Regions from separate parts of the Solidesulfovibrio carbinolicus genome, predicted to be linked through region 4. Evidence: predicted binding sites of a transcription regulator. Region 4 holds the regulator's gene; each other region holds the start of a gene.
The links. Region 4 encodes sigma-54, which starts transcription at its own class of promoters, with help from an activator protein. Its sites were predicted from a motif close to CTGGCACGGNNNNTGCTT; they were not measured.
Positions count from the first base shown of each region.

Region 1: a site for sigma-54 is predicted at 2,768-2,785, ahead of ispD (2-C-methyl-D-erythritol 4-phosphate cytidylyltransferase). Genes of this name have one in related genera too.
Region 2: a site for sigma-54 is predicted at 2,014-2,031, ahead of C3Y92_RS17820 (anion permease). Genes of this name have one in related genera too.
Region 3: a site for sigma-54 is predicted at 2,834-2,851, ahead of flgB (flagellar basal body rod protein FlgB). Genes of this name have one in related genera too.

Region 1 is NZ_CP026538.1:2,534,097-2,539,645, forward strand. Features, by position in the region: gene C3Y92_RS11355 (hybrid sensor histidine kinase/response regulator) at 1-1,971, shown strand, start outside; gene C3Y92_RS11360 (hypothetical protein) at 1,989-2,399, opposite strand; RNA gene rnpB (RNase P RNA component class A) at 2,526-2,888, shown strand; gene ispD (2-C-methyl-D-erythritol 4-phosphate cytidylyltransferase) at 2,922-4,124, shown strand; gene cysS (cysteine--tRNA ligase) at 4,417-5,549, shown strand, end outside.
Region 2 is NZ_CP026538.1:3,988,576-3,994,124, forward strand. Features, by position in the region: gene C3Y92_RS17815 (ABC transporter substrate-binding protein) at 1-94, opposite strand, end outside; gene C3Y92_RS17820 (anion permease) at 442-1,872, opposite strand; gene C3Y92_RS17825 (sigma-54-dependent transcriptional regulator) at 2,199-3,608, opposite strand; gene C3Y92_RS17830 (transporter substrate-binding domain-containing protein) at 3,605-5,332, opposite strand; gene C3Y92_RS17835 (PAS domain-containing hybrid sensor histidine kinase/response regulator) at 5,510-5,549, opposite strand, start outside.
Region 3 is NZ_CP026538.1:4,395,950-4,401,498, reverse strand. Features, by position in the region: gene fliF (flagellar basal-body MS-ring/collar protein FliF) at 1-1,539, opposite strand, end outside; gene fliE (flagellar hook-basal body complex protein FliE) at 1,579-1,905, opposite strand; gene flgC (flagellar basal body rod protein FlgC) at 1,918-2,358, opposite strand; gene flgB (flagellar basal body rod protein FlgB) at 2,360-2,770, opposite strand; gene C3Y92_RS19645 (tetratricopeptide repeat protein) at 3,126-3,698, shown strand; gene C3Y92_RS19640 (IMP cyclohydrolase) at 3,985-4,578, shown strand; gene rpiA (ribose-5-phosphate isomerase RpiA) at 4,758-5,465, opposite strand.
Region 4 is NZ_CP026538.1:2,705,092-2,710,640, forward strand. Features, by position in the region: gene rapZ (RNase adapter RapZ) at 1-32, opposite strand, end outside; gene C3Y92_RS12165 (PTS sugar transporter subunit IIA) at 121-570, opposite strand; gene hpf (ribosome hibernation-promoting factor, HPF/YfiA family) at 571-1,119, opposite strand; gene rpoN (RNA polymerase factor sigma-54) at 1,170-2,600, opposite strand; gene C3Y92_RS12180 (KdsC family phosphatase) at 2,732-3,268, opposite strand; gene C3Y92_RS12185 (CTP synthase) at 3,479-5,110, opposite strand; gene C3Y92_RS12190 (phosphoribosylformylglycinamidine synthase subunit PurQ) at 5,285-5,549, shown strand, end outside.

The DNA.
Region 1 (5,549 bases), 170 kb from region 4:
GAGGACAACGTCCTGGAACTGTCCTTTGCCGCCCTGGATTTCGCCGATCCGCCCCGAAACCTTTTCTCCCACAAGCTCGAAGGCTTTGACCCGGAATTCTCCCCCCCGGCAGGCAACAACACCGTCACCTACACCAATCTTTCCCCCGGGGAATACCGCCTGCGCGTTCGGGCCTGCAACAATGACGGCGTCTGGAACGAAACAGGGCTGACGCTGGCCATTGCCGTGGCCCCGCCCTTTTGGGGCACCTGGTGGTTTCGCGCCCTGGCCGGACTGGCTGCCCTGGCCTTGCTCCATGGCGGCTACAGACTACGGGTTTCCGCCCTGGAGAAGCGTCGCCGGGAACTTGAGGAAACCGTGCGTCGCCGCACCGCTGACCTCGAAAACGAAATAGAGGACCGCAAGGCCGCCGAAGAAGCCCTGCACCGCAGCCGTCTGAGCTTCTCCGCCATTTTCCAATTCTCGCCCCTGGCCGTCACCATCAGCGAAGAGCAGTCCGCCCGGATGCTGCGCGTCAACGAGGCCTTTTCCCAACTGACCGGCATCCCGGCCGACCAAGCCATCGGCCACACGTCCGAGGAACTCGGCTTTTGGGAACGCTTCGAGGATCGCCAACAACTGCTGATCGAACTGCAAGTCGCCGATTCCGTCACCAACCGGGAACTGGCCTTCCGCCATGCCGACGGTCGTCGTATTATCGGGCTTTGTTCCTGCACGGTCATCGAGGCTTTCGAACGGCGTTGCCTGCTTATGCTCATCGCCGATATCACCGAGCGCAAGGCCCTGGAAAGCGAACTTCTGGCCGCCCGGGAACGGGCCGAGCAAGGCAATCGGGCCAAGTCCGACTTCCTGGCCAACATGAGCCACGAGATCCGCACCCCCATGAACGCCATCATGGGCATGGCCGATTTGTTGGCCGACACCCCGCTCACACCCCGCCAGAAGCGCTATGTGGACATCTTCCAACACTCCGGCCAGATCCTCATGCGCGTCATCAACGACATCCTCGACCTGTCCAAGCTTGAAGCCGGCAAGCTGACCCTGGAGCCCGAACCTTTCGACTTGCCCGAAGCCCTGTTCCAGACCTGCGCCGTGTTCACGCCCCAGGCCGAGGAAAAAGGCCTCCCGCTTTACTGCGATCTTGATCCCGGCTTGCCCCGCCAGGTTTACGGCGACCCCATCCGCCTCACCCAGATCGTGGCCAACCTTTTGGCCAATGCCTGCAAGTTCACCCACGCGGGGGAGATCCGCTTGTCGGCCACAGCCACGCCCCTTGGCCCTTCCGCCTTCCTCCTGCGCCTGACCTGCCGGGACACCGGCGTCGGCATCGCCCCGGACGACATCGCCCGGGTCTGCGACAATTTTTTCCAGGTGGGCGGCAATCAACGCCGGGGGACAGGCCTGGGGCTGGCCATCTCCAAGCGCCTCACCGAACTGATGCAGGGGGAATTGTCCATCCAAAGCGTCCTTGGACAAGGGGCCACCGTCACGGCCACGGTCAGGCTGGAGGTTGCCGCCGAAGCGGCATCGGGAGCGCTTGCGCCGGAAACCCAGGCCGTTGCGGAGCTTTCCGACGCCGGCGGCCAGCCCTGGCGGGTGCTATTGGCCGACGACTCTGTAGGCAACCGTCAAGTCGTCAGCCTGTTCCTGGAAAATCAGCCGGTTATCTTGGAAGAAGTGGAGAACGGCCAGGATGCCCTGGACCGGTTCAAGAAAGGCGGCATCGACATCGTGCTTATGGACCACGTCATGCCAATCCTGGATGGGCTGACCGCCGTGCGGGCCATGCGTGAACATGAGTGGGCGTCCGGCCTTGGACCCACGCCCATCATCGGCATCACCGCCCGGGCTTTTCCCGAGGACGAGGCCGCCTGCCTTGAGGCCGGATGCTCTGCCTACTTGAGCAAGCCCGTTCGCCGCAGCGCCCTGCTCGCCGCCATGCAGGGGCTCCTTGGCCGCCAGGACGACTGAGAGGGGGACCCGCCGCCCTATTCCAGTTCCCGGCAGACGGCTTCGCCAAGGCCCCCCGGCCGCATGGGCCGCCACCCCGAAGTGGGCGACAACGTGCGGTCCAGAAATTTGCCGTCCACCCCGACCCAGGCTGCCTGCTGCCGGATAATCCGCCCCTGGCCGCAGTCCAGGGTCACCCGCTCCAGGGCATAGGCCACGCCGGTGGGAAAGCCCAATTCATGGGCGATCTCCAGCCCCTCGGCCTCGTCGAACACCCTCTTGATTCGAAGCCGCAGCACCTCGCCCGAAATCCGCACTGAATGCCGGTCATAGTAGAGTTCCACGGACCGGTCGTCATGGGCGGCCAGAAAACGCCAGTCCGTGGCCTGGGCCGGCGGGCAGACGGCCAGCGTGAAAACCAGGGCCGTAAGCAGCAACATCAGGCGCATCGCACACCTCCCGAGGACGGAAAACAACGGTTTCAGGCTATTAGCATTCTCAAAGCCGGCACTCAAGCCGGCAATGTCCGCGTCGCCCTTTGACGCAGGGGCAAAAGGGCCTTATGACTCCCCCGGGGAGTCGGACAGGCTGTCGTCGCGGGCCGCAAGGCCCGGGGAGGAAAGTCCGGGCTCCACAGGGCAGGACGCTGGATAACGTCCAGCGGGAGCGATCCCGGGAGAGCGCCACAGAAAACAAACCGCCGGCGCATGCGCCGGTAAGGGTGAAACGGTGGGGTAAGAGCCCACCAGTTGCCGCGGCGACGCGGCAAGCTCGGCATGCCCCGTTCGGAGCAAGACCAAATAGGAAGGCGTTAAGGCTGGCCCGGCCGTGCCTTCGGGTAGGTTGCTTGAGGCCGCGAGCAATCGTGGTCCTAGAGGAATGATGGCCGCCCCGGTTTATCCGGGGAACAAAACCCGGCTTATCGGCCGACTCCCCCTTTTTTATCCACGCTTTAGCGCAAAGGATTCCCCGTGTCCCTGTGGACCGTGCTGCTCGCCGCCGGCTCCGGAACCCGTCTGGCCCAGGCCTCGGGCGGCGTCAAGAAACAGTTTCTCTCCGTTGGCGGCCGCCCGCTCTACTGGAAAGCCCTGACCGCCTTTGCCAAGTCCCCGGACGTGGCCGGCGTGGTCGTGGTTTTTGCGCCCGACGATCTGGCCGAGGCTGCCCGCGAGCTGGCCGGCTATCTCGACGTAAGCCACCCGGGCCTGCCGGTCCTGACCGCCGCAGGCGGGGCCAGACGCCAGGATTCGGTCCAAAACGGCCTCGACGCCCTGCCCCGCGAAGCGCGTCTGGTGCTGATCCACGACGCGGCCCGGCCCTTTGTCGATGCCGGGCTCATCGCCCGGGTGGCCGACGCCCTGGCCGCCGGACGCAAGGCCGTCATCCCGACCCTGCCCGTCACCGACACCGTCAAGCAGGTGGACGGCGACAGGGTGACCGCCACCCTGCCCCGCCATGAGCTGGCCGCCGTGCAAACGCCCCAGGGCTTCGACCTGACCCTGCTGCGACAAGCCTATGCCCACGCCAGACCGGATTTCGACGTCACCGACGACGCCAGCCTGGTCGAACACTACGGCCAGCCCGTTTTCACCGTGCCCGGAGCGCCGCGCAACATGAAAATCACCCATCCCGAGGATCTGGCCAGCCTGGCCGAGGCGGCCGCGCCTCCCGTGCCCGTGACCGGTTACGGCTACGACGTCCACCGCTACGCCGATCCGCAAAAGCCCGGCAAACAGCCCCCGCGCCCCATGAAGCTCGGCGGCTTCCCCATCCTCGGCGCGCCCGAGGTGCTGGCCCACTCCGACGGCGACGTGCTGCTCCATGCCCTGACCGACGCGGTGCTGGGCTGCGTGGCCGGCGGCGACATCGGCCGGCTCTTCCCGGACAGCAACCCGGATTTCGACAACATGGCCTCGGGCGTGTTTTTAAGCGAAGCCCTGCTGGCCGCCAAGGCCAAGGGCCTGACCATCACCCACGTGGACCTGACCATCATCGCCCAGATTCCCAAGATCAGCCCCCACGCCGAGGCCATCCGCCTCAACGTGGCCGCGCTTTTGGGGCTCAATAAAGAGCAAGTGAACCTCAAGGCCACCACTGAGGAAGGTCTGGGCTTCACCGGCGAGAAAAAAGGCATCAAAGCCGTCGCCCTAGTCACCGGCTGGCGACGCCCGTAAGGTGCTGGGCTCTGCCCAGACCCGGCCGGGCGCTGCCCGGCGCCCGCCGGGGGCTTAGCCCCCGGCCCCCCAACCTGGGTTGCCCATGAGCGCAACAACGTAACCGGGCGGCTGGCTATAATAACGTTAAAGTTAAACTTGAACTATCGCACCCCACCCCCTTAAAAAGTTTTTGGGGAAGGAGGGGGTCCAGGGGGAGGAAACCCCTTTTTTCAAAAAGGGGTTTCCTCCCCCTGGTTGACTTTGGCCCTTGGCTTTGCAAAGGGTGGGAACTTTTCGACGGGAGGCGAGGATGCAGCTGTACAATACCATGACCCGGACCAAGGAGCCGTTCGTTTCCCGCGTGCCGGGGAAGGTGGCCATGTACGTGTGCGGGATCACCGCTTACGACCTGTGCCACATCGGCCACGCCCGCTCGTCGGTGGTTTTCGACGTGCTCGTGCGCTATCTGCGCCATATCGGCTTTGACGTGACCTTCGTGCGCAACTTCACCGACGTTGACGACAAGATCATCAAGAAGGCCAACGCCGAGGAGACGACCTCCCAGGAGGTCGCCGAGCGTTACATCGCGACCTTTTACGAAGACATGGACAAGCTCGGGATACTGCGGCCCAACGCCGAGCCCAAGGCCACGGAATACATCGGCGAGATGGCTTCCCTGGCCCAGCGGCTTATCGACAGCGGCCACGCCTACCGCACGCCGTCGGGCGACGTGTATTTCCGGGTGCGTTCCTTTGCCGGCTACGGCAAGCTCTCCGGCCGCGACGTGGAAGACATGCGTTCCGGCGCGCGAGTGGCCCCGGGCGAGGAAAAGGAAGATCCCCTGGATTTTGCCCTGTGGAAGGCTTCCAAGCCCGGCGAGCCGGTCTGGGAGAGTCCCTTTGGCCCAGGCCGTCCCGGCTGGCACCTGGAGTGCTCGGCCATGAGCGAAAAGCTCCTGGGCATGCCCATCGACATCCACGGCGGCGGCCAGGATCTCATTTTCCCCCACCACGAAAACGAAATCGCCCAGAGCGAGGCGGCCATCGGCGGGGAATTTTGCCGTTATTGGGTCCATAACGGCTTTGTACGCATCAACACCGAGAAAATGTCCAAGTCCCTAGGCAACTTCATCACCATTCGCGACATCTACGCCCGCTACCTGCCCGAAGTGCTGCGGTTTTTCCTTCTTTCCTCGCAGTATAGAAGCCCGCTCGACTATTCCGACCAGGGCCTGGACGAGGCAGAAAAAGGCATCAAGCGCATCTACGCCGCCAAGGTGCAAATGGAGCAGGCGCTTGGCCGCGCCAAGTGGAGCGAGACCAAGCTGCCGGCCGACGTGACGGAAGAGCTTTCGCGCCACGAGGAAGGCTTCACCGCCGCCATGGACGACGACCTCAACACCGCCCAGGCCATGGGCCACGTGTTTGGCCTGGTGCGCCTGGC
Region 2 (5,549 bases), 1.3 Mb from region 4:
CGATGCCGATGGGGATGGGCGTTGCGACCTTGTCGGCCAGGGCCGGCTGGGCGGCGCACAGGACCAGGGCCAGGGCGATGACGATACGCTTCATGGAGCCTCCGGGCGGGGGAAAGTTGGCGGCACGATGCCGATCACGTCAAAGGTGAAAAATGTCTCTTGGGCAATGGCGGCGGCCGTGTCAAGTGCCGCGGGCCGAAAAACGGCGCGGGAGGCCGATTTTCGCGCCGCTCCCCGCCAGGGATGGTCCAAGACCGGCGGCCTGTCCACAAGAACGTCAAACGCCCCGGACGCGGCCGCGTCCGGGGCGTTTCGCCAGAGGCGAGGGGCGTCGCGGCACGCCGCGCCTCCCTTAACCAAGACGATGGGAGTATGTGTAAAAATGCCTTGTTTCAGTCCATGGCCTTTGAAAGGGGGTCTGTGCTTTTCGCGGTCGCGACCCTAGCCGCGCATGACCATCCAGGGGAACCCGACCAGCAGGTATACGCCAAGATAAATCGCGCCGAAGATCAGGCCAAGAATCCAGAACTCCTTCCCCTTGACGTAGCCGGAGCCGTAATAAATCGGCGAGGGGCCGGTGCCGTAGGGGGTGATGACGCCCATGATGCCAAGCGTCCCACAAAGGACCATGGCGGCCAGGCCGATGTCCAGGCCCGGCACCGCCTTGGCCGCGGCCAGCATGACCGGCAGCAGGGCGGCCACGTGGGCGGTGACGCTGGCGAACATGTAGTGGCTGACGAAAAACAGGATGGTCAGGCCCAGCAGCGTGGCCGTGGGGGTCATGCCCTGCATGTGGGCCGAGGCGGCGTCGGCGAACCAGGTGAGAAAGCCCACCTTGCCCAGGCCGTCGGCCAGGGTGACCAGGGTGGCGAACCAGGCCAGCACGTTCCAGGCCTGCTTGTAGCCCAGGATGTCGTCCCAATCCACGACCCTGGCCAGGACCATGATGCAGATGGCGACCAGGGCCACCAGGGTGGAGTCGATCAAGTCCTTGAAAAAGATCCAGCCAATGAGCGCGCCGGCGGCCAAAAGGGCCATGACGATCTCGCGCCCGGTCAGCGGTCCGAGCTTGACCAGCTCCTCGCCGGCCCAGATGGGCGCGTTCTCGGACGTCTTCTGGGTCGGCGGATAGATGATGTAGGCCAGAAGCGGCGTGGCCAAAAACAGGATCACGCCCACGGGCAGGACGCTTATAAACCACTGGCCCCAGGCGATGTTAACGCCGGTGGCCTTTTCCACGAGCGAATGAGCCAGGACGTTGGGGGCAAGGCTTGTCAAGAACATGGACGAGGTGACGCAGGTGGTGGCCAGGGCCGTCCACATGAGATAGGCCCCCATGCCCCGGGGGTTGTTGTCCGGGGTGGAGCCGTACAGGGGCGGAATGTTCTTGATGATGGGAAAGATGGTGCCGCCGCTGCGGGCCGTGTTGGACGGCATGAAGGGGGCCAGCACCAAATCGGCCAGGGCCACGGCGTAGCCCAGGCCCAGGGTCTTGCGGCCCATGCGCTTAATCAGCGTGAGTCCCAACCGCTTGCCCAGGCCCGTCTTTTCATAGCCCAGGGCAAACATGAAGGCAGCGAAAATGAGCCAGACCGTGCCGTTGGAAAAGCCCGACAGCGCCCACTTGAGCGCGTCGCCAGGCGAAGGGACCTTGCCCGGGGCCACCGGCACCAGCCGGAACATGGCGGCCAGGGCCACGCCGATGAGTCCGGCCAGGGCCGGGGGAACGGGTTCCAGGACCAGGGCCAGGACCACGGCGGCAAACAGGGCGAAATAGGCCCAGGCGGCGGCCGAAAGTCCCTGGGGGGCGGGCAGCAGCCAGACCGCCAAACCCAGCAGGATCGGGGCGAGCATCTTGGCGGCGCGTTGCATGGCGTCTCCTTTGCGTTGGGAAGTGGCGAAGCGGGCCGCCATGGAGCCGGTCCGCCCGGCGGCCCCGCCGCAGGCCGGGCGCGAAGAGGGGGATGTCGCGCCCGGCCGCCGCGAGGCTATGGCAGCAGTCTGCCCTGCCCCAAGCACGGACAATGCCAGCACCGAACAAGCGAGATAAGGCTATGAATTTATTTATTTTACAGCTGATTTTATCTGGATGCGCAGCGAAAACCCCCATAACCGAAGTTATGAGGATTCCGACGCCAGCAAAACTTCGCCAACAAAACAGGGCTGTTGGTTCAAATCACCCGGGTTATGCCCATGCCCTAGGTTATGGGGGTTTGGCGGACGGCGTGCTTGAGGCGCTTGCTCAGCGCCGGCTGGGAGATACCAAGGAGCCGGGCGGCCATGGTCTGGTTGCCGCCGGAGCGGCGCATGGCCTCGTCCACCAGGAATCCGGCGGCCTCGGCAAAGGTGGGCAGCGGTTCAAAGGGCGTGAAGGGATTGGGCGGCGGCGTCGCCCGGCAGGGTTCGGCCCGGGCGACAGCGGCCAGGAAACTGTGCATGGACAGCATCCGGCCGGCGTGCAGGCTCACGGCGTCGTAGACCATGGCCCGCAGTTCGCGGACGTTGCCGGGAAAGGCGTAGGCGGCCAGGCAGCCGGCCAGTTCGCGCGGCGGCGTAGGCACGGGCTTGCCCAGGCAGGCGGCGGCCTCGGCCAGGAAATGGCGCAGCAGCGGCTCGATGTCCTCGGGACGCTCGCGCAGGGGCGGAATGTGAGCGTGGTGGGTGCGCAGGCGGTAGTAGAGGTCGCGGCGCAACCGGCCGGCCGCTTCCTCGGCAGCCAGGTCGCGGTGGGTGGCCACCACCACCCGGGCCCGCAGGCGCTTGGGCACGTCGCTGCCCAGGGCGAAGTATTCGCCCTCCTGGAGCAGGCGCAGGAGCTTGACCTGGGAGGCGATGGACAGGTCGCCGATTTCGTCGAGGAAAAGCGTGCCCGCGGCCGCTTCCTCGATCATGCCCTTGCGGGCGGCCTCGGCCCCGGTGTAGGCCCCTCGCACGTGGCCGAAAAGGGTGTCGGCAAAAACCGCGTCGTCCAGGCCGGCCACGTTGACCGCGACCAGGGGGCCGGGCCGGCCGCTTAAGCCGTGCACGGCCCGGACCACGTTTTCCTTGCCCACCCCCGATTCGCCGGTGACGAGCAAGGGCTGGCTGCTTTTGGCCACGGCCTCGATGTAGGCAAACACCTGGAACATGGCCCGGGAGCGGGTGACGATGGCGGCAAAAGCTTCGGGGCGGGACAGGGTTCCGGCCACCAGGCTGTCGGAGACGGCGCGGTTTTCGTCACGCAGCTCGATCATGCGGATGGCCCGCAGCACGCCGCTCACCAGCCGATCCTCATCGTCGGTCTTGACGTAGTAATCAAAGGCCCCAAGCTTCATGCAGCGCACGGCGGTGTCGAGCTGGTTGACGCCGCTGACGATGATGACGGCCACTTCCGGGTGCTCCTCGCCGATGCGGGCCAGCAGTTCCTCGCCGGACAGCCCGGGCATGGTCAGGTCGAGCAGGGCCAGGCGGATGCCGCCCTTGTCCAACAACGGCAGCACGTCGCGGCTGTCCTGGCACAGAAAGAGGTTGGTGACGCCGGCCGAGGACTCCAGCGTCAGGGACAGGGAACGCAGCCAGGCCGGCTCGTCGTCCACCAGCAGGATGCCGAAGGCGGGAAAGGTGCTCATGAAGCCTGCTCCTGGGCCGGAACCGGAAAGGCGACAACAGCGGTGGTTCCCTGGCCCGGGACGGAGTGAAAGGACAGGGTCGCGCCGTATTCCTTGAGGATGCCGGCGGAGACGGACAGGCCAAGGCCGGTGCCGCCGGTCTCGCGCTTGGTGGTGAAAAAAGGGTCGGTCAGGTGGGGCAGGTGCTCGGGGGCGATGCCCGCGCCCTCGTCGCGCACGGTCAGGACCACTTGTTTTTTGTCCGCGTCGTGGCTGACGGCAAGGACAATGGCCCGGTCGCGGTCGGGCAGGGCCTGGCAGGCGTTGAGCACGAGGTTGACGAGGACCTGTTCCACACGCTGGGAATGGCCCCAGACCAGGGGGATATCCGGTTCGTAGACGGCGGAAAAATGATCGGTGGCCTTGCGGATGGCGGCGTCGAGGAGGCGCACGGCCTTCCTGGCCGCGTCGCCGACATCGATGAGCGAGCGGCCGGAGCCTTCCTCGCGCCGGGCGAAGTCCTTGAGGTCGTTGACGATGCGCTTGATGCGCTGAGCCCCTTCCTGCATTTCCTCCAATAGCCTGGGCAATTCGTTTTTCATGCGCGAAAAGGGAATGCCGCCCAGGAGGAAATCGCCCTCCTCCTCGTAACGGCGCGCAAGCAGCCGCACGGCGTCGGCCTGGGCCTTGCGCAGGATGGGGATGTTGAGCAGGATCAAGCCGTTGGGATTGTTGATCTCATGGGCCACGCCGGAGACAAGGATGCCCAGGGCGGCCATCTTATCGGCCTGGACGAGCTGGCGCTGGTTGCGGGAGAGTTCCTCCATGGCCTTGGTCAGGGACTTGGTGCGCTGGGCCACCTGCTTGCGCAAAAAATGGGTCCACAGCATGGAGCCGCCAAGCAGCGCCAGAAGCGGCGTGGCGATGGCCCCGACGTACAGGGCGATGGTTTGCCAGCGCAGCCGGCCGTTTTCCAGCACCCCCAGCCATTTGTCGTGGATGGCCTGATAGCGGCCGGTCTCGCGCAGGATGGCCAGGCCCTCGCTGAAGCGGGCGAGCAAGGCCTCGTCGCCTTTTTTCACGGCGTAGCCGTAGCGCACGGTGAAAACGCCCCGGGCCACGGGCTGGATATTGTCCAGCCCGAACTCGTGCATGATGTAGATGCCGGGCAGCATGGCCACCACGGCGTAGTCGCCCTGGCCCGAGGCCAGAAGGCGCAGGCCGTCGGCCGGGGTGTCCACCAGCACGAGATCGTCGGCAAAGCCCTTGGCGGAGAGCGTGTCGTGCATGATGCCGCCCCGGTGAACAATGACCTTCTTGCCGGCCAGCTGGTCGAGATTGTCCACGGCCAGGGCGTCGCGGCGGGCGAAGATGCCGTGGTTGACGATGGTGTGGGGGGCAAAATCGACGGTCTGGGAGCGGTCGTCGGAATAGGACATGCCCTGAAGCACGTCGCGCCGGCCCTCCATGAGCCCCTCGCGCTGGCTGGCCCAGTCACCGAGCCGAAACTCCATGCGCATGCCCATGACCTCGCCGATGGCCCGGGAGATGTCCACGTTGAAGCCGGCCGGCTGGCCATTTTTGTCGAGGAATTCATAGGGCGGATAGTCGCGGTCGCCGCCCACCACCACCGGCCGGGTGACGCCGGGCACGAATTCGGCGCAATGCCCCACGGTCGCGGCGGCCAGCGCAGCCGCCACGCACAGGACGGCCAGGACGGCGCGCAGGCCGGCAAGGCGGGGCATGGCGAAAAGGACGGTTCCTGGCGGACGCACGGGGAAACGGTACGGAAAAAGCGCCGCCCTGCCAAGCCGGGCCGGCCCCCATCATGGGGCATCGCCGCGACGCCCGGGGCAGAATGCGCCGGCTTCGACCACCGTGCCGGCGTTTTGCAGCGCGGCAGACCGGTCAGCGGCAGAATATCAGCCGTTTCTGGCCCGCCCGGCGGCCAGGGCGTCTTCC
Region 3 (5,549 bases), 1.7 Mb from region 4:
GGGTTCCAGCATGGCCGCCGCCTCTTCGCTTTCCACAGCCTCGGCCAGGGCCAGCCGGGCTTCGCCTTCGGGCAGTCTTTCCAAGGTTTCGATCTCCTCTTCGGTGACCCGCGGACGAATGAGCGCCAGCACCACCGGCCGCACGACCAGGATAAGGAACAGGAAGATGAGCAGGCCGTTGATGAAGGGCTTGCCCAGCCGCTGGGCGTATTCCAGCATGGTCTGCACCAGGCTCGGCTCGGCCGATCCGTCCGGCGCGCCGAACTCAAAGCTCGACACCTGGATCTCGTCGCCGCGGGCCGGGTCCAGACCGGCGGCCCGGGCCACGATCTGCTTGATGCGTTCCAGTTCCTCGGCCGAGCGGGGCACGAACTTCCAGTTCTTGGTCCCCTCGACCTTCTCGTAGGTCCCGTCCACGATAACCGCTATGGACTGGCGCTTCAAGTCGCCAACGGGGGTGACGACGTTTTGCTCTTCCTTGTTGATTTCGTAGTTGGTGGTCTTGTTTTCCCGGCTGGACTTCTGGGTGGACTCGGTGCCGGAATAGCCTTCGCCCCGGAAATTGGTGTTGGGCACGGCCTGTCCGCCGCCGCGCGGGGTGGTGGTGACGCCCGAGGCGTCCACGGCCGCCGTGCCGGAAGTGGATTCCTCGTTTTTCTGTTCGCTGCGCACCACGGTGGCGTTGGGGTCGTAGAGTTCCTTGCGGATGGTGCGCTGGCTGAAATCGAGTTCCGCGTTGACCTTGGCCAGGGAGCGGCCCGGGCCGAGGATGGGGGTGAGGATCTGTTCGAGGCGGTTTTCGAGGTTGGATTCGAAGGTGTTCTTGTATTCGAACTGGGTGGTGGTCAGGCCGTCGAGGCCGCCTTCGCCGCGCGGCTGGTACAGGGACTGGCCGGTGGTGTCGGTGACGGTGATGTGGTCGGGGGTGAGGCCTTCCACGGACATGGCCACGAGGTTGACGATGCCCTGGAGCTGCTTGGCGTCAAGTTTTTGGCCCTTGCGCAGGGTCAGCACCACCGAGGCGGTGGCCTTCTTTTGTTCCTCGATAAAAAGGCTCTTGTGGGGCAGCACCAGGTGGACCCGGGCCTTTTCGATCTGGGGGAATTCGGAAATGGTGCGGGCCAGTTCGCCTTGCAGCGCCCGGGTGTAGTTGATGCGCTGGACGAAGTCGGTCTGGCCGACCTTGAGTTCGTCAAACAGTTCGAAGCCGATGCCCTGGCCGCGCATGACGCCTTCGCCGGCCACCTTGAGGCGCTGCTCGTAGACGGCCTCGGCCGGCACCAGCACGGTGCCCCCGTTGTCGCGCAGCTCGTAGGGGGTCTTGGAGGCCTTGAGGAGCTCCACCACCCGGGAGGCGTCTTCCTGGGGCATGTTGGTGTAGAGCACGCGCATGTCGGGCTGGTTGAGAATAAACAGCATGACCACGAAGGCGGCGACCAGGGAAGCGGCCAGTCCGGCCAGCATGATGCGCTGGGCGGCGGAACGGTTGGACCAGTACTGGATGAGCTTCTCGAAGTTTTGCTTGAGGAAGTCGGGCATGGCGGGTCTCCTGGCGGTCTTCGTTTACGGTCGCGCGGGCTAGAACTGGATCTTGACGAGTTCGCGGTAGGCCTCGATGACCTTGCCGCGCACGGCCGTGGTCATCTGCATGGCGGAGCTGGCCTTTTGCAGATTGATCATGAGTTCGTGGACGTTTTGGGTCTGGCCCGAGGCAAAGGACTGGACCATGGCGTCCTTGCCGTTTTGCATGTCGTTGACGCGCTTGACGGAGTCGGTGAGCATCTGGCCGAACCCTTCGGCCGGGGCGGCCGGCTTGGCCAGGGAGCGCGACACCTTGGCTTCGATGGCCCCGGACTGGGACAGGGCGTTCTGGTAGGCGGCGAGGGCGAGGGAAGGGATGGCCATGACGCGTCTCCGTTAGCGGCCGATTTCCAGGGCCTTGTTGAACATGTTCTTGACGGTGCCGATGGACGAGCTGGAGGCTTCGTAGCTGCGCATGGCCGTGATCATGTTGGCCATTTCCTCGACCACGTTGATGTCGGGGTAGGCTACGTAGCCGTCGGCGTTGGCGTCGGGGTGGCCGGGCTCGTACTGCATGCGGAACGGGCGGTTGTCGTTGACCAGGCTTGTGACCTTGACGCCGGCCAGGTCGCGGTCCTGGGCCGACTGCATGGCCTTGGAAAACGGGCTGTCCACCGGGGTCGATTCGAGCATGACGGACTTGCGCACGTAAGGGCCGCCGCCGTTGACCGTCCGGGTGGTCTTGATGTTGGCCAGGTTCATGGAGATGGTGTTCATGGTGGTCCGCTGGGCCGACATGCCCGACGAACCGATGTCCATTGCGGTGAAGAGGTCCATATTACTTGCCTCCGTCCATGATGACCTTTTGCAGGCCTTCGAAACTCTTCTTGGTGATGTCGGTCAGGGCGTTGTACATGAGCGTATTCTTGGCCATGACCGCCATTTCCTTATCCATGTCCACGCTGTCCAGGCCCTGGACGACCCGGGGCTTCCAGCCCATCTCCAGGTTGCCCTCGAAGCCGGCGGCATTAAACACCGTGGGCATGTGGCCGCCGCTGGTGCGCGTCATCTTGCCCCGGCCGTCGATATTGAGCGCGGCTTGCAGTTCCTGCTCGAACTCCAGGGTGCGGGCCTTGAAGGCGGGCACGTCCTGGTTGGCCAGGTTGGACATGACGACATTCTGACGCTCCTGGTGCAGGTCCAGAACCTTGCCGAGAAGCCCGAGATTACTTGAAAAAATGGTTTTCATGGTCTTTTTCCTCCGCTTGGGAGAGCTGTCCCCGGGCTGGCCGCCCGTTTTCGCAAGCCTATTGGGCAAAAAGCGTTCCAGCCTGAACGGCCCGGGGCCACGCAGGGGCATTTTTTGCCGCCTATTCGTTTCACTTTCTAATAAAGCCGGACGAATTTCCCAAAAGCGTCATTTGCCGCAGGCCCGTGGAGCCGGCCGGCAGGCGCATCGGAGTGCTTGGCACGAGGATTGCTTGTGAAGAAAACGCCCGGCAGCCCTGGCCGCCGGGACAACCGAGCACCAGCCTGCGCCGTCAAGGCGCGAACCGGCCAGGCCCGAAACCAGCACCCGACGGGCCGCCAACGGAGGGGATGTCATGAGTGGGCAACTCGACTACGAAATCAACAAGGAACTCGGCGAATGCTATCTGTTCATGGGCGACCTGGACAAGGCCGAGGAATATTACGGCAAGGCCATGACCAGCAACGGCGTGCACCCCGACCCCTATCTGGGGTTGGCCACCATCGCCGTGCAGCGCGGCAAGCTTGACGAGGCCATGACGCTGTACCGCAAGGCGTCTTCCATTGAGGCCGACGACCGGTCCCTGTCCGGCATGGCGCTTATTGAGATGGAGCGCGGCCAGTCGGCCGAGGCGTTTACCCATTTCAAGGGCGCGCTGTCCAAGAACCCGGAAAACCTGGTGGCCCTTTTCGGCCTGGTCCGTCTGGCCCATGCCGACGACCGCCTGGACGACGTCCTGCCCTATCTGCAGGACTATCTGGCCCTGGACCCGCTCAAGCACGAGGTCCGCTTCACCCTGGCCGGTTGTCTGGTGAGCCTTGGCCGCCATGGCGAAGCCGGGGCGGAGATCGACCAGATCCTGCTCCAGGACCCGGCCAACGACGCCGCCCGGGAACTGGCCGACGAGCTCAAGCGCATCGCGGCCTAGCCGGCGAAGCGGTCCGGGCCTTGGCCGGACAGCCTTGTCCTGAAAATTTGCTCCTTGGCCAGGCTTTGCCTGGCTTCAGGGAGACGATGCAAGCCGCGTCGATCCGGTCCGTGGACACCCCTCCGCGACGTCCGGCCCGGGCCGCCCAGCCCTGGCCGGACGTTCCGGCCCTGCATTTCGGGTCGTGTTCACGAGAGGCGCGCAGGGCGTTTTGCGCCGCGCGCCCCTTGCACCCTTGCCAAGCTGGCCGCCATGTGGCACCTCGCCTGAAAAAGCGAGGTCCAGCATGGATTTTCTGCCTGTCAAACGGGCGCTTTTAAGCGTCACGGACAAGTCCGGCCTGCCCGAACTGGCCCGGTTCCTGTCCGCCGCCGGCGTCGAACTCGTCTCCACCGGCGGCACCCGCAAGATGCTCGTCGAAGCCGGCCTGCCCGTCACCTCCGTCAGCGACGTGACGGGGTTCCCGGAAATTTTAAACGGCCGCGTCAAAACCCTGCACCCCAATGTCCACGGCGGCATCCTGGCCGACAAGGACAATCCCGAACACGTCGCCACCCTGGAAAAACACGGCATCGTCGCCTTCGACATGGTGGTGGTCAATCTCTACGCCTTCGGCAAGGCCCTGGAAAAGGGACTGCCCCTGCCGGAGATGGTGGAGCAGATCGACATCGGCGGGCCGACGCTGCTGCGCGCTTCGGCGAAAAATTTCGCCTCCATCCTGGTGGTGCCCGATCCGGCCTTCTATCCCGAGGTCATGGACGCCCTGGCCCAAAACGGCATGAAAGCGCCGTTGGCCCTGCGCCAGAAAACCGCCGCCGCCACCTTCCGCCAGACCAGCGTCTACGACGACGCCATCGCCACCTACCTGGCGGGCGCTTAAGTCCTTCCATCTTCCCGTCGTCGGCCGGGAGCCTTTTGGGCTTCCGGCCGCCAAGCCGCCAAGCCTGCGTCCCTTGGATATCCAGTCGTATTTTTGGGAATAATCCCTGGTTTTCTTGTAGGCCCGGCGTCAATCGCCAGGACCTTTGAGGCCGCGACGCTCGTGTCGCCGGGGCCGGTTCAGCCGGCCGGCCGGGAAAGCTCCCGCACGCCGTCCGGGCCGGCGATAAAGGCCGTCTGGGCCAGGCCCACGAAAAGCCCGTGCCCGGCCACGCCGGCCCGGGCATCGAGGAGCGCCGCCAGCCCGGCCGGATCGGCCAAGGGGCCGAAGGCGCAGTCGCAGATGAGGTTGCCGCGCTGGGTGCGCATGGGGTCGCCGTCGGGGCGACGGCGAAGCGTCGGCGCGCCGCCCACGGCCGCCAGGAAATCGACGGTGGGGGCCAGGGCAAAGGGCGTGACCTCCACCGGCAGGGCATGGCGCGTCCCAAGGACCGGCGAACACTTGCCGTCGTCGGCCACCAGCACGAAGCGCTCGGCGGCCTGGGCCACGATCTTTTCGTATAACAGCGCGCCGCCGCCGCCCTTGATGCAGTCGAGGTTGGGGGCGATCTCGTCGGCTCCGTCGATGGCCAGGGCCAGCCGGGGAAAATCGTCGAGGCCGGCCACGGGCAGGCCTGCGGCGCGAAGCGCCTCGGCCATGAAGCGCGCCGCCGGCACGAAGGCCGTGCCGGCCAGTTCCCCGCGCCCGGCCCGCGCGGCCAGAAACGGGACCACGGCCACGGCGGTGGAGCCGTGCCCCAGGCCCACGGCCATGCCCGGGCCGACCAGGTTCGCGGCGGCCTGGGCCGCCGCCCGTTTGCGGGCGTCGATGCTGTCGGCGTTCGTCATGTCTGCCTCCCGGAGCCGTGTCGCGGCCGAGTTGTCAGGAAAAGGGGCTTGGCCCGTCTGGAGCGTCCCGTCTTGGGGCGGGGC
Region 4 (5,549 bases):
ACGACGGGGAGTTCCCTGGCCGCATGTTCCATGGCATTCACCTTCCGGCCCAAGGGCTTAACAAATTTCCCGCGCGTTTGTGTGACGACAAACGCGCGGGAAACGTTTTTTCAGGCAGCCTTAGGCGGCGGCGAGCACCTGCCGCAAGGCCTCGTCGGTTTCGGCGGCCAAAAAGGCCCGCCGGAAGGATTCGTCGGACAAAAGCCGCGAGATGTGGGCCAGAATGCGCAAATGCAGGCCCGCGACATGCTCGGGCGCGAGCACCAGGAAGAAGATGCGGCAGGGCTTGAAGTCCAGCGCATCGAAGCTGACGCCCGCAAGGCTTCTCCCGACGACGATGACGATGCGTTCGAGGCTCTCCATCTTGCCGTGGGGAATGGCCACCCCGTCGCCGATGCCCGTGGTGCCGAGGTTTTCCCGGTCGAGCAGCACCTGATGGGCGCGTTTGGCGTCAAAATCGGGCCACTGCTTCTTGATGGGGGCCACGAGCTCGGCCAACACTTCGGACTTGGACTCCGACGCAAGATTCCCGATGACGAACTCGGGCTGGAGATAGTCCTCTAACCGCATCTAAGCGCCCGTTCCAGGATCGATGAGGCCGAAGTCGCCGTTGCGCAGGCGGTAGATGACGTTGGGCCGTTCGGTTTCGGAGTTGATGAACACCAAAAATTCGTACTTGAGGGCCTCAAGCTGCATGGCGGCTTCTTCCACGGCCATGGGCTTGGGCTGGTACTCGTCGGTTTCGATGATGGTGGGCACGCGGCCGCCGGCGGCGTCCTCGCTGATGCTGATGACGTCCATGCGGACCTGCTCCACGGTCTGGCGGCGGCGGTCCTTTTGCTTCTCGCGGAACTTCTTGGCCTGAGCCTCGATCTTGTCGAGGATCAGGTCAATGGTGGAGTACATGTCCTCGGAGGTTTCATGGGCCGAGATATGCATATTGTCGGCCAGGAAGATGACGTCGGCCATCTGCCGGGTCTTTTCCACGGCCAGGTTGACCTGGACTTCCGAGGTGTCGGTGGACGAGGTGTACTTGCCAAGCTTTTCAAAGCGCTTCCTGGCATAATCGCGCAAATGGTCAGACGGCTCGAAATTCTTGAAATTAAAGGTGATGTTCATAGAATCCTCCAGGCTGGCGTGGTGAGGGGCCGGAATCCCGGCCCGAAGCATCAGAAAACCGCCTTGCGCTTCGACGACGACTCGATTCCCATGGCCGTGCGGTACTTGGCCACGGTTCGCCGGGCGATGTTGATTTGCAGCTCGTCTTTGAGCATGTCGGCGATGGCCTCGTCGCTGATGGGCTTCTTGGCGTTCTCGCCGGAAATAATCCGCTTGATCATGGCCTTGACCGATTCGGAACCCACGGTGCCGCCGTCGTCGAGCTCCAGGGCGCTGTTGAAAAAGAACTTGAGCTCGAAAATGCCGTGGGGCGTGGCCACGTACTTGTTGGACGTGATGCGGCTGACGGTGGACTCATGCATGCTGATGTCGTCGGCCACGTCCTTGAGGATCAGCGGCCGCAGCCGGGTCACGCCGTCCTCGAAAAAGCCGCGCTGAAACTTCACGATGCTCTCCAAAACCTTATAAAGCGTGCGCTGGCGCTGGTACAGGCTCTTCATGAGCCACATGGCCGAACGCATCTTATCCTGGAGGTAGTCCTTGTCCTTGTCGTTTCGCGGCAGGCTGCCGTCGGTGTAGGACATGTTGAGTCCCAGGCGCGGCATCCCCTCCTCGTTGAGCAGGATGACGAAGTCCTCGCCGTACTTGTAGACGAAGGCGTCCGGGCTGACGTAGATCGGGTCGCCCGAACCATAGCTGGCCCCGGGCATGGGATCGAGGGTCTGGATCAGCTCCAGGTATTCCTTGAGCTTTTCCATGGTCAGGTGAAATTTCTTGGCCAGGGGCTTGTAGCGCTTCTTTTCGAGGTCTTCGAGATGCTCGCGAACGAGTTCGATCAGGATGGGATCGTCATAGCCGTAGACCTCGATTTGTATGAGCAGGCATTCGCTGGGAGTGCGGGCGGCCACGCCCACGGGATCGAAGCGCTGGAGACGGTGGAGCACCTTTTCGACATGGGCCGGGTCGGCGTTGGCCATGCCGGCGATTTCCTCCACCGTGGCCCGCAGATAGCCCGAGGAATTGAGGCTGCCGACGATGGTCTCGCCGATCTCGACTTCCTTGGCCGTAAAATTAGACAGGTGCATCTGCCAGCCGAGGTGGCCGTCGAGGGACGGCTTGGAGGCCAAACGGGCGTCGAAAGCCATGCCCTCCTCGGGCACTTCCAGGTCGCGGGACAGGGACTGCTTGCTCGTGCTGGCGAAATCGCCAAGGTAGTCGTCCCACTCGGCGTTTTTGAGCAGTTCCTTTTCGATGGCCGCGTCGGCTCCCGTGGGGCCGTTGTTGTCCTCGACCATGACGCGTTCGGGCTGGCGGTCCTCCTCGACGGATTCCTCCAGAAGAGGATTTTCCAAAAGCTCCTGCTGCACGCTTTCAAGCAGCTCCAGCCGCGACAGCTGCAAGAGCTTGATGGCTTGCTGCAGCTGGGGGGTCATCACCAGCTGTTGGGAAAGCTTGAGTTGCTGCCGCAGTTCCAGGGCCATGCTTACCGCCGTGCTCGAATGTCGTTGACGTTATCGGGAATTGTCTGTGGGCCTTGCCCGGACGAGGGCCACCCCGCCCAACAAAAACCATGCCACAATTGAAGCCTTGTGGCAATCGGCACTATCGGCCTTCAGCCGAGGAACCACTGGTAGGCGGCTTCCAACCGGCCCTTGGCGGCCAAAATATAACGCACGGCCTCGCGCACCGCGCCCTGCCCTCCCCCGCGCCGCGACACCCACAAGGCCAGATCAAGGATCTCCGGCTGGGCGTCGGCCACGGCCATGGGCAGCCCGACCAGCTCCATGGGGCCGGCGTCCACCCAATCGTCGCCGAGAAAGGCGGCCTGATGCGGGGCCAACCCGGCCCGGGCGAGAATGCCTTCCAGCACACCCACCTTGCGGTAGTGGCCGGGGTGGTACTCCTCGATGCCCAGTTCCCGCATCCGGGCGGCCACGGCCGGGCTGTCCAGGCCGCTTATGACCGCCACGGCCAGTCCCGCCGCCTGGGCCGCCTTGATGCCCAACCCGTCGTGGACATGGAAACGCTTGATCACCTCGCCCCGGGCATCGACGTAGATGCCGCCGTCGGTCATGACCCCATCAACGTCGAGCACCAGCAGCTCCACGTCCCGGGCGCGCGCAATGGCCAGTTTGGCGTCTTCGGACATAATAGACTCCCTTTGCGATACGACGGCCGCGAAGCGAAAAAGCAACGCCCTACCCTGGCCGCCGACAGGCGCAATCTAGCCCAAAAATCGCACCATGACCAGAAGATAAACGTTTTTAGAGCCTTGCCAAGCCATGCAGCCCTTTGGCCCAAAAAAAGTCCGGAGAAGCCGCCTTCCCCGGACCGAGCCATCTTTTTGCGCTTGGGCCGTCTAGCCCTTGTGCCGCTTGGCCGCGGCCACGAACTCGCGGAACAGCGGATGCGGACGCATGGGGCTGCTCTTGAATTCGGGATGGAACTGGCAGCCCAGGAACCAGGGATGGTCGGGCAGCTCCACCATCTCGACCAGTTCGCCGTCCGGGGACAGGCCGCTTAAGACCAAGCCGGCTTCCTCGAAATTGCCGGCGTAGGCCTTGTTGAACTCGTAGCGGTGGCGGTGGCGCTCGGAGATTTCCGACGCGCCGTAGGCGGCGGCCGCCTTGGTGCCCGGCGCGACCACGCAGGGATAGGCGCCCAGGCGCATGGTGCCGCCCTTGTCGCTGGTCGGGTCGCGGTGCTCGATGGTCTGGGTGCGGAAGTCGTACCACTCGCGCATGAGGTAGATGACCGGATGTTGCGTGGTCAGGTCGAACTCCTCGGAGTTGGCCCCGTCCAGGCCCAGCACGTTGCGGGCGTATTCGATGACCGCGCACTGCATGCCCAGGCAGATGCCGAAGAAGGGGATCTTCTTGGTGCGGGCGTATTCGATGGAGGCGATCTTGCCTTCCACCCCGCGCGAGCCGAAACCGCCGGGAACGAGGATGCCGTCAATGCCCGAAAGCGTGGCGGCCACGTTTTCCCGGGTCAGCTCCTCGGAGTTGACGTAAACGAAATTGACCGACACCCCGGCGTGGACGCCGCCGTGGACCAGGGATTCGTGAAGGCTCTTGTAGGCCTCCTTGAGGTCCACGTACTTGCCGACGATGGCGATGGACACAGTGCCGACCGGGTTTTCCAGGCGGTACATGAGGTCGCGCCAGGGTTCGAGTTCGGCGTTTTTGGCCGGCAGACGCAGCAAAATGGCGATTTTTTGGTCCACGCCCTCGCCATAGAGACGCAGCGGCAGCTCGTAGATGCTCTTGACGTCCACGGCCGTGAACACGGCGTCGGCATCGACGTCGCAAAAAAGCGCGATCTTCTGCTTGATGTCCCGGGCCAGATCCACTTCGCTGCGGCAGATGATGATGTCGGGCTGGATGCCGATGGAGCGCAGTTCCTTGACGCTGTGCTGGGTGGGCTTGGTTTTGACCTCCCCGGCCGTGCGCAGGTAGGGCACCAGCGTCAGGTGGATGTACAGGGCGTTTTCCTTGCCCAGTTCCATGCGCAGCTGGCGGATGGCCTCCAGGAAGGGCTGGCCCTCGATGTCGCCCACCGTGCCGCCGATTTCGATGATGGCCACATCCTCGTCAGTGGCGACGCCCAGGATGGAACGCTTGATCTCATCGGTGATGTGGGGGATCACCTGGACGGTGCCGCCCAGGTAGTCGCCCCGGCGCTCTTTCTGGATGACGCTGAAATAGATGCGCCCGGAGGTGAAGTTGTTGTTCTGGCTCATGGGCACGCCGAGGTAGCGCTCGTAATGCCCGAGGTCGAGGTCGGTTTCGGCCCCGTCGTCGGTGACGTACACTTCGCCGTGCTGGAACGGGTTCATGGTGCCGGGATCGACGTTGATGTAGGGATCGAGTTTCTGGATGGTGACCTTGAGTCCCCGGGCCTGGAGCAGCGCGCCGATGGAGGCGGCGGCGAGTCCCTTGCCCAGGGAGGACAGCACCCCTCCCGTAACGAAAATAAACTTGGTCTTCATGGCATGCCGTCCTTGTTTCACGGGTCCGTCCCGGCGACCCCGGCGGAATGCGCCCACCGCCAGGCCTTTGGCCCGGGCGCGGTTGACGCGGCCGGTGCGGCCCCGTATGTTCAGCCGCGCAAAGTAAGCTTTCGGAAGCAATTTTTCAAGGAACCCTTGGGAGGATTTCCCCGTATGCCCCAGGTGCGCACCCTCGTGATCACCGGTTTCGGCTCCAACTGCGAGGTCGAATCGGCCCATGCCGCCCGCATGGCCGGGTCCGATGTTACCGACATCGTATTCTTTTCCGACATCGTGGCCGGCCGGACAAGGATCGACGCCTACAATTTTTTGATTTTTCCCGGCGGGTTTCTCGACGGCGACGACCTTGGCGCGGCCCAGGCCGCAGCCGTGCGCTGGAAACATGCCCAGACCGCCGCAGGCGAACCGCTTCTTGACC